Regions from separate parts of the Vibrio bathopelagicus genome, predicted to be linked through region 1. Evidence: predicted binding sites of a transcription regulator. Region 1 holds the regulator's gene; each other region holds the start of a gene.
What was found. The regulator PurR, encoded in region 1, represses purine synthesis genes. The targets are predictions, from matches to a motif close to TNANGNAAACGTTTNCNTNA.
Positions count from the first base shown of each region.

Region 2: IHV80_RS20805 (formate--tetrahydrofolate ligase) is a predicted target of PurR. The motif match lies at 1,353-1,372, and genes of this name have one in related genera.
Region 3: purT (formate-dependent phosphoribosylglycinamide formyltransferase) is a predicted target of PurR. The motif match lies at 1,270-1,289, and genes of this name have one in related genera.
Region 4: pckA (phosphoenolpyruvate carboxykinase (ATP)) is a predicted target of PurR. The motif match lies at 1,114-1,133, and genes of this name have one in related genera.

Region 1 covers NZ_CP062500.1:2,410,164-2,413,368, forward strand. The annotation lists gene torD (molecular chaperone TorD) at 255-902, shown strand; gene purR (HTH-type transcriptional repressor PurR) at 1,220-2,224, shown strand; cyclic di-GMP riboswitch class I at 2,395-2,480, shown strand; gene IHV80_RS10610 (TfoX/Sxy family DNA transformation protein) at 2,608-3,198, shown strand.
Region 2 covers NZ_CP062501.1:1,015,761-1,018,965, forward strand. The annotation lists gene IHV80_RS20805 (formate--tetrahydrofolate ligase) at 1-1,322, opposite strand, end outside; gene IHV80_RS20810 (inosine/guanosine kinase) at 1,617-2,921, opposite strand; gene IHV80_RS20815 (CreA family protein) at 3,038-3,205, opposite strand, start outside.
Region 3 covers NZ_CP062500.1:2,129,044-2,132,248, reverse strand. The annotation lists gene purT (formate-dependent phosphoribosylglycinamide formyltransferase) at 29-1,204, opposite strand; gene cdd (cytidine deaminase) at 1,372-2,259, opposite strand; gene IHV80_RS09375 (LrgB family protein) at 2,549-3,205, opposite strand, start outside.
Region 4 covers NZ_CP062500.1:138,806-142,010, reverse strand. The annotation lists gene hslR (ribosome-associated heat shock protein Hsp15) at 1-56, shown strand, start outside; gene hslO (Hsp33 family molecular chaperone HslO) at 75-968, shown strand; gene pckA (phosphoenolpyruvate carboxykinase (ATP)) at 1,306-2,931, shown strand; gene IHV80_RS00625 (AsmA family protein) at 3,086-3,205, shown strand, end outside.

The DNA.
Region 1 (3,205 bases):
CCATTCTATTCATAACTAGTAACAATTCTAGTGGTACAGCAGATAAAAGCGAGAAACATGAACCTTTTTTGATACAAGACAATCTAAAACCTTGCTATTTATCGTCCATGGCAATTCAATATAGGCATTACGACTAACGAGTCACTTTGCGTTCAGCAAATAACCTTGTTATTGAGCCTTGGTGTGCTTATGCCCAAATGACTTATCGATGCTTGGGTATATAAACATCACAAGACTAAATCAGGATCTATGAAATGAAAGATACGAAAGCATTCAACGAACAAAGAGCTGAAATATACTGGTGGCTATCAAGCTTGTTCGCTAAAGAGCTCACACAAGAAGAACTCGATCACTACCACTCTGTTGAGATTCGTTCTTTTCTGACTGGTTTAGGCGAAAACGAAACACTTAAGCCTGCGATTGATAAACTGGTAGACGCATTGAACCGTCTACAAACACGTGATGATGCCCAACTAGAACTGTCTGCTGACTTCTGCGATCTATTCTTAAAGACAGATAAACATGGTGCTCTACCTTACGCTTCAATGTACATCGGCGAAACGGGCCTGTTAAACGACAAGCCAGCTAAAGACATGGAAGACATCATGGCTAAGCACAACTTGGTGGTTAACAAAGATCTAAAAGAGCCAGCAGACCACATTGCTATCGAACTCGATTTCTTGGGTAATCTCATCATCCGTTCAAACGAAACTGAACTTGAAGAAGAATTAGAGAAATCGTTCGCTGTTCAACAGCAATTTATTGAACAACAACTTCTTACTTGGGTACCAAAGTTCAACGTTAAATGTCGTGAAATCGATTCATTCGGTTTCTATGCATCGGTTGCATCTCTTCTCGTTGCCTTCTGCAATCTGGACACTCAGTATTTAGCGGGTGAATAAGATTCGCTGATGATTAAGTAAACAAATTCAATAGAATGTGACAATTCACCCAGAAATCTGGGTGAATTTTATTGCGAGTAATTTCTAGTCAGTCTAAAATTGTGACCGCAAACGATAAAATATGAAACATTCACGAAATGCTATGCTTATTTAAGTTCAGAGCATTTCGGTGTTAAGACAAGCCGCTCAATAGCGGTTTTTTGTTTTTTAGCACTTTAATACCCCAAAGAGCCCTACAAATTTAAGCTCTTAGTTAGGTAGCTTAACGGCTACTTTATTCCGTACTTTGGGAAAGTAGCTTCTAATAGGATAAAACCATGGCCACTATAAAAGATGTCGCTCGCTTAGCAGGCGTATCAACTACCACCGTTTCTCACGTAATCAACAAAACGCGTTTTGTTGCAGAAGCGACTCAAGAGAAAGTAAACAAAGCCGTAGACGAATTAAACTACGCGCCAAGTGCTGTTGCTCGTAGCTTGAAATGCAATTCAACACGTACTATCGGCATGCTTGTGACTCAATCAACAAACCTCTTCTTCTCTGAAGTGATCGATGGTGTTGAAAGCTACTGCTACCGTCAAGGTTACACTTTGATTCTGTGTAACACGGGTGGTATCTATGAGAAGCAACGTGACTACATTCGAATGCTTGCAGAAAAGCGTGTAGATGGCATCTTGGTTATGTGTTCTGACTTAACAGAAGAACTTCGTGGCATGTTAGATCGCCATGCTGATATCCCAAAAGTTGTCATGGATTGGGGTCCTGAAACCTCTCAGGCTGATAAGATCATCGATAACTCTGAAGAAGGCGGCTATCTAGCAACCAAGTACCTGCTAGAACGTGGTCACACAAAGATTGCTTGTTTAAGTGGCCACTTAGACAAAGCAGCATGTGTAGAACGCATCGCGGGTTACAAACGCGCACTCAATGAAGCGAAGGTCGCAACCGACGAAAAGCTCATCATTGAAGGTAACTTTGAGTGTGATACCGCTGTACTTGCAGCTGATAAAATTGCTCAGATGGAAGATCGTCCTACTGCTGTATTCTGTTTTAACGACACAATGGCGCTTGGCCTAATGAGTCGTCTACAACAGCAAGGCATTCGCATTCCTGAAGATATTTCGGTTATCGGTTACGACAACATTGAACTTGCAGAATACTTCTCTCCACCATTGACGACGGTTCACCAACCTAAGCGTCGTGTTGGTAAAAATGCATTCGAAATTTTGTTGGAACGCATTAAAGATAAAGATCATGAAAAACGTGTCTTCGAAATGCACCCTGAAATTGTTGAGCGAAGCACAGTTAAAACGTTAAATTGATTGATAAATCGAGTTTAATTTCATTAAGCGCACCTTTGGGTGCGCTTTTTTTATAAGCAACTAAAATAAACCTAGTTGCATAACACCAAGATCATTAATTGAAGCAATATCACATTTTGAAATATCAGGTGTGAGCCTCATTCAACAAAAACTTTATTCTATTCAGTCAGTCACGCACAGGGCAAACCACTCGAAAGAGTGAGACGCAAAGCTTCCGGCCTAAACCACTCGTTGGTATGGTAGCGGGGTTACCGATGGCAAAATGCAGTAGTTACTAACAATTTAGTAATTTACGGCTTGTTGACAATTTAATTGCAACATTTTGCTAATCTCTCGGACCTGCTTATTTGGTGGCGTAGTTCAAATACACCGAGATAAATAACATGGATAAACCGATACTAAAGGACTCAATGAAATTATTTGAGCCCCTAGGAAAAATAAAATCACGCTCAATGTTTGGTGGATTCGGGCTTTTTGCTGATGACACTATGTTTGCTCTGGTTGTAAATGACCAGCTGCACATAAGAGCGGACAAAGACACAACAAAGCAATTCGAGCAACAAGGGTTTCAACCATACGTCTACAAAAAACGTGGTTTCCCTGTCGTCACTAAGTATTTCGCATTGCCGGAAGGCTTGTGGCAAGACCAAGAAAAGATCTTGCAGCTTGCTACGACGTCTCTGGGTTTTGCTAAAGATGAGAAAGCGGAGCAGTCTTCTGCTAAGCCAACTCGACTAAAGGACCTCCCTAACCTTCGATTGGCTACCGAGCGTATGTTGAAAAAGGCGGGGATCGATTCCGTAGAATGTTTATATGAATCTGGCTCTGTAAACGCATTTAACGCCATCAAGGAATCGCATGCATCCTCTGTCAGCATTGAGCTGCTTTGGGCGCTAGAAGGTGCGATCAATGGTACTCATTGGTCTGTTATACCGCAGCAACGTCGTGAAGAGCTTATCAGTCGCGTCAATTAATATTGTC
Region 2 (3,205 bases), on a different replicon from region 1:
TCGCCGCCTTTACCAAAAGCTTCGCTGATTTCAACGGTCACATTAGGATCAAAATCGGTGATCAGCTGTTTCAACGTGTTTAACTCATGAATCGAGTCTTGTGGGAATTGGTTGATGGCGACAACGGCAGGCACTTGGTATTGCTTAACGTTGTTGATGTGCCATTTTAGATTCTCAAAGCCCGCAATGAGTGCGTCTTGGTCATCATTGAATATTGACTCTGGTAATGCTGTACCCGCTCTCAAGTCGTATAAGCCTGAGTTGGCTTTTAGGCCACGTAGTGTTGCGACGATCACCGCGCAATCGGGTTTTTTGTTCGATGCTTTAACCTTTATGTTGCACGCTTTCTCAAAACCCATGTCTGAGCCGAAACCGCCTTCTGTCACAACAAAATCACTCAGTTTAAGAGCAATCTTATCCGCAATAATTGAAGAGTTACCATGTGCAATGTTTGCGAAAGGCCCTGCGTGAATCAACGTGGGAACACCTTCAAGTGTTTGCATTAATGTTGGTTCAATTGAATCCTTCATTGTTACAGTCATTGCGCCTGCAACGTTGAAGTCATCTGCGGTTAATGGAATGCCTTGGTGGTTATAAGCGAGTACCACACGACCAATACGTTTGCGCAGGTCCTGAAGGTCGTCAGCCAGCGCAAGAATGGCCATGAGCTCTGAAGCGGCCGAGATATCAAAGCCATCTTCGCGTTCAAAACCGTTGATTGTTTTGTCTGCCTCGTTCTTACCTACAGTGATCATGCGCAGTGCACGATCATTATGGTCAAGCACGCGTCGCCAAACGATTCTGTTTGGGTCTATATCTAGTGCTTTTAAGCCAGAGCGCGCTTCAAAGGCTTCAAGCCCTTCACGCAGCTCGTGATACAAACGAGCGTCAATAGCGGCAGAGGCGAGGTTATGAGCCGCTGTCACCGCATGAATGTCGCCAGTTAGGTGGAGGTTTAACTGCTCCATTGGTGTAACTTGAGAATAACCACCGCCAGCAGCACCACCTTTGACACCAAATACTGGCCCCATAGAAGGCTGACGAATACACGCCATCGCAGACTGGTTAATTTTAGCGAGACCTTGTGCAAGTCCAATTGTGGTGACTGTTTTACCTTCACCGAGTGGCGTAGGCGTAATAGCAGTTACAACGATCAATTTGCCATCTTGTTGCCTAGACAGGCGTTCAAGGGAGCTTAAAGAAACCTTAGACTTATGGAGTCCTAGCGGTTGATGTTCATCTTGATTCAGGCCTGCTTGTTCAGCAACCTCACTGATGTTTTTAAGGGGAGTAGAGCGACAAATATCAATATCAGATAGCATATTTGATCCTTATATCAGAACCGAAAGGTGGTACGTAAACGTTTGCGTGGCGATAATACTGTATAAATTTACCAAGTAAAGGCAAACCACACGAATTATGTGCTGGAAGATAACAGATCTAAAGAGTCATTGCGCGAGATCAAATCTTAAACAAGCAAAATATTCGATTTGATTACCTTTAATTGTGTTTGCATAAATACCGAATACAAAAAGGGCTGCATATAGCAGCCCTTCGAGAAATGGGTAATCTAACTAGGCGTTAACCTCAATCAGTCGACAACCTAAAATGGTCGATTAACGATCCCAGTATGTTTCTTCTAAGCTATCTTCGCGTTCCGGTAGTGCACGAGAAAGGCGAGGTGAGTGTTGAGTCAATACCTCGTAGCTTACACGGTTGGCATACTTACAAATTTGAGACAGTGACGAGTACGTTAGACAAGCGTGCTCGTGTTTCTCTGAGTTTGGCACATTCACGTGGTGGTAGCTGTTCGCTGCCATATCATGTAGCAGTGCAGAAAGTGCACCGTCGCCTGCGCCATTGGTGTTCTTAATCTCAAGTGGACCACCTAGGTAAGGACCAATGTGAGAGTACACTTTTACTGGGTCGACACAATCTTGCTTACGCATAGCGCGGCTAAATTCAAACTTGTTGAACTCAGGGATGTTACCCGGTAACAACGGCAGTGTCGTTTCACGTTTCGCTAGTTCGTCCGTGTAACCTGCCATGTACAGGCCAATAGGGCCAGCGGTACATAAAACGAGGTCAACCCACTCAAGCGCTTTATTTGCAGCAAGTAATGGATCTTTCTCACCGGTTAATGCTTCACCTTCGTCTTCGTTCATCGCGACGATGGTTACGTTCTCTTTCAGGTATTCTTGCCACCATTCAGCATTACCTTCGATCACGTATTTAGTACCAAGAGTCAGTACAACAGGCACATTGTGTGCTTTCGCATATTCAATCGCTTTTTGTACGGCTTTTGGCATTGGATCTTCAGGCTTGCCACGCATTAGGTATGAAGATACAACTAATGCAGACGCTTTTTCGAAAATCTGCTCAGGAATACTTTCAGGAAGCAGTTGATTCATGTGTCCTTCGTTGATCGCAAACGTACGTTCGCCATCTTCGGTAATTAGCGTGTAACAGCGACCAATTGGACCATCAACAGTTTGTAGGTGGTTTAAGTTCATGCGAGAAGAGGTACGACAAAGGTAGCGGTAACCAAACGAACCCACTTCGATTTTCTTAGACATAACGCCAAGCAGAACCGATTTGCTGTCTGCAAGAACAGAGTAGTTGTGCAGCGTGTTACCAATGGTATCGCCAGGGTATTGATGCGTGATCAAACCACGTTCAACTAGCTCTTCGTACAGGGCATCTGCTTTACTTTCTTCCAGTACAAGCGAGTGACCTTTACTCAGTTCGTATTTTTCAAGGAACGCGTTGTCAACACGGGCTTCGATATCAACAATAGTTTGACCTACGCCGACAATAGTCGCGCGATGCAACTTAGGCGTTTGTTGAATTTGGTTGACCAACGGATCACGGGCGTGAGTTGGAAAATAGTGCTTAGATTTACGCTGTCCAGGAAACTTCATATGAAAAATACAGTGAAAAAATTTTGCCGCATGATATCACATTTTGTTTCTGTTTCTTTCATTTTTATTACATTTTGAATCACCTGCACAATGTCTGTACAGGTGATTTAAGCTCGTTATTCCGTAGGGGTTAACGTAGCAGGATCAACGTAAGCCTTTGTACCCCATAGAGGAACAGTGGAAAGGCTGTGTTTGAAGCTACCTTCTGTTTCTTTAGTGGTGTAAGACAAGTAGAGCAATGATTGATTCTCTGCGTCGTAGATGCGGCGAACTTTCATTGTTTT
Region 3 (3,205 bases), 280 kb from region 1:
TTTTTATTGTTCAGATTTGAATAGCTAGTTAGTAAATCACTTTTACTTTCGAAGCGCTTTCGATGGCATCTTCGATTGCTGTCTCTGTGCTATTACGGCGAGTTAACGCCACACCAAGACGACGACGGCCATCAATGTCAGGCTTACCAAACAGACGAACTTGTGTTTGTGGTGCGTCTAGCGCTTCTGTAAGGCCTTCAAAACGGATGTTTGTCGATGTGCCTTGGCCTAAGATAACCGCAGACGCACATGGCCCGTATTGAGTAATCGACTTAATTGGCATACCTGTAAAGGCACGAACGTGCAGTGCGAATTCAGACGAATCTTGAGACATCAAAGTAACCAAACCAGTATCGTGTGGGCGAGGGGATACTTCATTGAAGATCACGTGATCGCCTTTAACGAATAGTTCAACACCGAAGATACCGTGACCACCTAGTGCGTTAACCACTTGCTCTGCCGTGTATTGAGCCGCTTTTAAAGCGTTGTCTGACATGATTTGTGGCTGCCATGATTCGCGGTAATCACCGTCTTCTTGGCGGTGGCCGATTGGTGCACAGAAATGTACACCGTCGACTGCGCGAACGGTAAGCAGTGTGATTTCGTAATCAAAATCGATGAAGCCTTCAACGATCACACGGCCCGCGCCAGTGCGGCCGCCTTCTTGTGCGTAGTCCCAAGATTTTTGGATATCTTCTTCTGTTTTGATAACGCTTTGGCCTTTGCCTGAAGAACTCATTACTGGTTTCACAACACAAGGCATACCCACGAACTCAACAGCGGCTGCGAAATCTTCAAAGGTGTCTGCAAAGCGGTAAGGAGACGTGCTCAGTTTCAACTCTTCTGCGGCTAGGCGACGAATACCTTCGCGGTTCATCGTCAGCTTGGTTGCATTTGCAGTTGGAACGACATTCAACCCTTTTGCTTCTAGCTCTACCAACTTGCTGGTGGCAATCGCTTCGATTTCCGGTACCACATAATCTGGTTTTTCTAGTTCAATAACGGCTTCTAAAGCGTCAGCGTCCAACATATCCAATACGTGACTGCGATGTGCGACTTGCATAGCTGGTGCGTCTGCATAACGGTCACAAGCAATAACTTCTAAACCTAAACGTTGGCACTCGATAGCCACTTCTTTGCCAAGTTCACCTGAACCTAATAGAAGTACACGAGTAGCATTTTCACGAGTAGCGGTACCAAACATAGAAATTCCTTCCGATCTTTTGAACGATTGATTGAAAACGGGGTGATCATACTTATTTGAATGATAAAAGCAAACGTTTGCGCAAGTTGTTGCGTTAATTACAAGCATAAAAAAAGCAGCCCCGTTAAATAGAGCTGCTTATTTAAATTTTTGTTAACTAGATGTATTTAGATTGCTAAGTAAGTCACTGGAATGTCGGGATTAATCGCTTCTAATGTAGATTGCGTATCCGCTAGGTGACTGATGCTACCATCGGCCATTTCAACCAAAGCTGCGTTTTCAATTTGTTCAAAATCGAAGCCAGCCAATTTCAGCTGAATTAGAGCCACTTGTAGAGGTGGTAGGCTAGGGTTGAACGCTGCGTTTTCAGCGTAAGCACCCGTAAAGATTTCGCCAGTTGTCAGTTGTAGTGAAACACCACTTAGGTTCTTAGTGTAAGGAGCGTGGCTGCGGTTCAATGCAGCTAAAGCGTCTACAACAACAGGGCTCGTTTCATCTGTTGTGTATTGGTGGTTCAGCTTTGTCATCAAGCCAGTTGTCACACCTAAATCAGCAGGGCCGAAAGAATCTGGCAGGTATTCTTGTAGTGACATTTCATCGCGCTGTGGAAGCTGAACTTTAAGCTCTTTTGCCGTCGTCAATTCGTTCATGAATTGGCGACAGTGACCACAAGGGCTGAAGTTGATAGTGATGTCAGAAAGGCCTTCTTCACCCTTCATCCAAGCGTGGCTGATGGCTGATTGTTCAGCATGAACTGTTTGACCTAGCTGAGCACCAGCGATCTCCAAGTTTGCACCGAAATACAAGCGACCAGATAGGCCACGTACGATGGCACCAACATAGAATTCAGAAAGAGGCGCATAAGAGTATGCCGCAGCGATTGGCAGTAAAGCTAGGCGAACTTCTTTATCAGAAAGACCGCTTGCATCCTGCAAGCTTTGCAACTGCTCTTTAGAGATAGTGGCGTCAAAGTTGTCTGCTAATACGATGTCACTCAAAAGCGCTTTCATTGATATTGGAGCACTTTCCAGCGCCAGGGTAATACGACTGTTCATGTTGAATCCTTAATTGACCTTAGGCTTTAATTTTATGCAATGCCCAGGATTTTTCTGTGATAATGATCACCATTACACTGTTGTTGTTACATTGGTTTGCATAATTAGAGTGAAGTCACAGATGAAATCGATTGCAAGGACAAAAATCATCGTTGATATCGCAAATCAACGGGTAGTTGGTACCGTTATCTCTGAATAATGGCGACGAAAAAGCCCAAACAGACGCTGAAATAACAGGGTGATGTTTGGGCTTACATGATCTTATAAAAATAATTTCAGAGTCGATTCGTTAAGAGTAGAGCCAAATCACCACTGAAAATACGCTAGGTGCAATGATTGAGGTGATAACCCCACAAAGAACCAACGCCAATGAACTGAAAGCCGCATCTTCTTGGTTCTTTTCAGCACACGTAGCGGTACCTAGAGCGTGAGATACCGTGCCCATGGTTAAACCTCTGGCGATTGGGCTCTTAATTCCAATCAGGTTATAGATAGGGTAAGCAAAGATGGCTCCGAACAGACCAACGATTAAAACCAGAATCGCTGCAATCGCTGCTTCACCGCCTAAATGGCTCGATACTTCCATTGCAATCGGTGTGGTGACCGATTTACCTAGTAGGCTAGCAATTAGGCTTAGATCTGCTTTAAAGGCGACAGCAATCAATGCTGTCGTGGTCATCGACATCACGCTGCCCAATGTACAAGCAAAGGTAATGATGCGCCAGTTAGCTCGAATTTGAGGTAACTGCTCATACAAAGGGTAAGCAAGTGCCACAACCGCAGGCTGAAGCATGTAAGTAATCCAAGTGTTGTCTGCGTAATAGGTCTCGAAAGGGACCTTGAAGAACAACAGAATAGGAATAATGATGCCAATGCTGATCAATAAAGGATTACACAGCGGTGAGTTCACTTTCTGGCTGACCCAGCGAGCAAACAGGAAGACCAC
Region 4 (3,205 bases), 1.4 Mb from region 1:
AACGTCGCCCAGACAAAAAGCAACGTCGTGACATCATCAAGTTCAAGACTCAATAAGCTAGAAGGAATAGCCAAATGGCAGACCCAATGTCTACAAGTAATGTTTTAAATCGCTACCTATTTGAAGACCTATCAGTACGTGGTGAATTGGTACAGATGGACGAAGCGTACCAACAGATTATTTCTAGCAAGGAATACCCAGCGCCAGTACAAAAACTGTTGGGTGAGCTACTGGTTTCAACGACGCTACTAACGGCGACTCTAAAGTTTGAAGGTTCTATCACGATGCAACTGCAAGGTGATGGTCCAGTATCTCTAGCTGTTATTAATGGCGATAACGATCAGAAGATTCGTGGTGTTGCTCGCTTTGACGGCGACATTGCTGACGACGCTGGCCTGCACGATCTGATGGGTAAAGGCCACCTAGTGATCACTATCGACCCTAAAAAAGGTGAGCGTTACCAAGGTATCGTTGGTCTTGAAGGTGACACTTTGGCTGAAGTACTTGAAGGTTATTTCGCAAACTCTGAACAGCTAAAGACTCGTCTGTGGCTGCGCACGGGTGAGCATGAAGGCAAAGCACACGCTGCTGGTATGTTACTGCAGGTTATGCCTGACGGTACCGGTACTCCAGATGACTTCGAACACCTAGAGCAATTAACTGACACCGTAAAAAATGAAGAGTTGTTCTCTCTAGAAGCAAATGACTTGTTGTACCGTCTATACAACCAAGAGAAGGTTCAAGTATTTACACCTCAACCAGTTGAGTTCTTCTGTGGTTGTTCTCGTCAACGCAGCGGTGCAGCTATCATTACCGTTGCTCAAGAAGAGATCTACGACATCATCAGCAGTGAAGGAAGTGTGGCTCTTCACTGTGATTACTGTGGCACAAACTACTCGTTTGATAAGAACGACGTTGACGCTCTGTACGCAGAAGCAGCAGATAAAGGCGACAATACGGTTCATTAATTTACAGCGTACCAAAAACACGTAATTTACCCCACAAAGGTCAGCGCTCAGCTGGCCTTTTTTGTGATCAAAACAGCGCAAACTCCGTAACATCTCGTAATAAAATCACCGCTTAATTTTAATCAATTAATAATGTTCTCGCCCCTAGCGCAAAGGTTTGCGTACAGGATAGACTAGTTAGGCCAATATGTGACGAGACGCTTAAAACCCCAAGATTAATATGGATACTTTTTGAGCTGTATCCCTGTTTCCCCAGAGTCTCGTTGCTAGCATGGTGAGCAGATAACAATAAAAAATTAATACAAAATCCCTACAAAATATCCTACAAGGAGCACCTATGACCGTTATGGAACATACTAAGGCTGCACAAATTGATCTAACTAAGCACGGACTGACTGGCGTTACTGAAGTTCTTCGTAATCCTAGCTACGAGCAGTTATTCGTTGAAGAGACACTGCCAGGTTTGGAAGGCTACGAAAAAGGCGTAGTAACGGAACTAGGCTCTGTTGCGGTTGACACTGGTATCTTTACTGGCCGCTCACCAAAAGATAAGTACATTGTTAAAGATGACACTACACGCGATACCATGTGGTGGTCAGATCAAGGCAAAAATGACAACAAACCGATTACAACTGAAGTATGGGATGAGCTTAAAGAGCTTGTGACAACTCAGCTATCTGGCAAGCGCTTGTTTGTCATCGACGGTTACTGTGGTGCTAACCCTGATACGCGCTTAAGTGTACGTATTATCACTGAAGTAGCGTGGCAAGCGCACTTCGTTAAGAACATGTTCATTCGTCCAACTGACGAAGAGCTAGCAACGTTCGAACCTGATTTCGTGGTAATGAACGGTGCTAAAACAACTAACCCTAACTGGGAAAAGCAGGGTCTAAACTCTGAAAACTTCGTTGCTTTCAACCTAACAGAGCGAGTTCAAATCATCGGTGGTACTTGGTACGGCGGTGAGATGAAGAAAGGCATGTTCGCAATGATGAACTACCTACTTCCTCTGCAAGGTATTGCTTCAATGCACTGTAGTGCTAACGTCGGTGAAGAAGGCGATGTAGCGATATTCTTCGGTCTATCAGGTACAGGTAAAACAACCCTATCAACGGATCCTAAGCGTGAACTAATCGGTGATGATGAGCACGGTTGGGACGACGATGGCATCTTCAACTTTGAAGGTGGTTGTTACGCGAAGACGATTCGTCTATCTAAAGAAGCGGAACCAGAAATCTACAATGCAATCCGTCGTGATGCATTGCTAGAAAACGTAACGGTTCGTGGCGATGGTTCTATCGATTTTGATGACGGTTCAAAAACAGAGAACACTCGTGTTTCTTACCCAATTCACCACATCGACAACATCGTTAAGCCAGTATCGAAAGCCGGTCACGCTCAAAAAGTTATCTTCCTGACTGCGGATGCATTTGGTGTGTTACCACCAGTATCTAAGCTGACTCCGGAGCAAACTAAGTACCACTTCCTATCTGGCTTCACAGCTAAGCTAGCAGGTACAGAGCGCGGTATTACTGAACCAACACCAACGTTCTCTGCGGCATTTGGTGCGGCGTTCCTTACACTTCACCCAACTCAGTACGCTGAAGTGCTAGTGAAGCGTATGGAAGCAGCTGGTGCTGAAGCTTACCTAGTAAATACAGGTTGGAATGGCACTGGCAAGCGTATCTCAATCCAAGATACTCGTGGCATCATCGACGCTATCCTAGATGGCTCTATCGACAAGGCTGACACTAAGGTTATCCCTATGTTTAACCTTGAAGTACCGCTAGCGTTACACGACGTTGATCCTGCGATTCTTGACCCACGTGATACGTACACTGATCCACTACAATGGGAAAGCAAAGCGAAAGATCTAGCGGAGCGCTTCATCAACAACTTTGATAAGTACACAGACAACGCTGAAGGTAAGTCACTGGTTGCGGCTGGCCCTCAACTCGACTAATCCAATCATCTGCTCGGGTTTAGCCAAAAGCGAACGCCCAATTTAAAGTGATATTTTTGTAGCAAGCCCCTCTTTTGAGGGGCTTTTTTGTTGCTGCTTGCCCCTTTTTGTTCCACTCTGTTTTAAGACTATTGAAATTTAAGGCTTTCAGGGAATGAAAAAGGTATTCATGGTGTTCGGCATTGTGTTGGCTATCGTCGTTGCAACTATCGCAGCGTTGCTATTAAGCCTGCAGACCCAATACCGTGCGGATGTTGCTAACTTTTTTATCAAA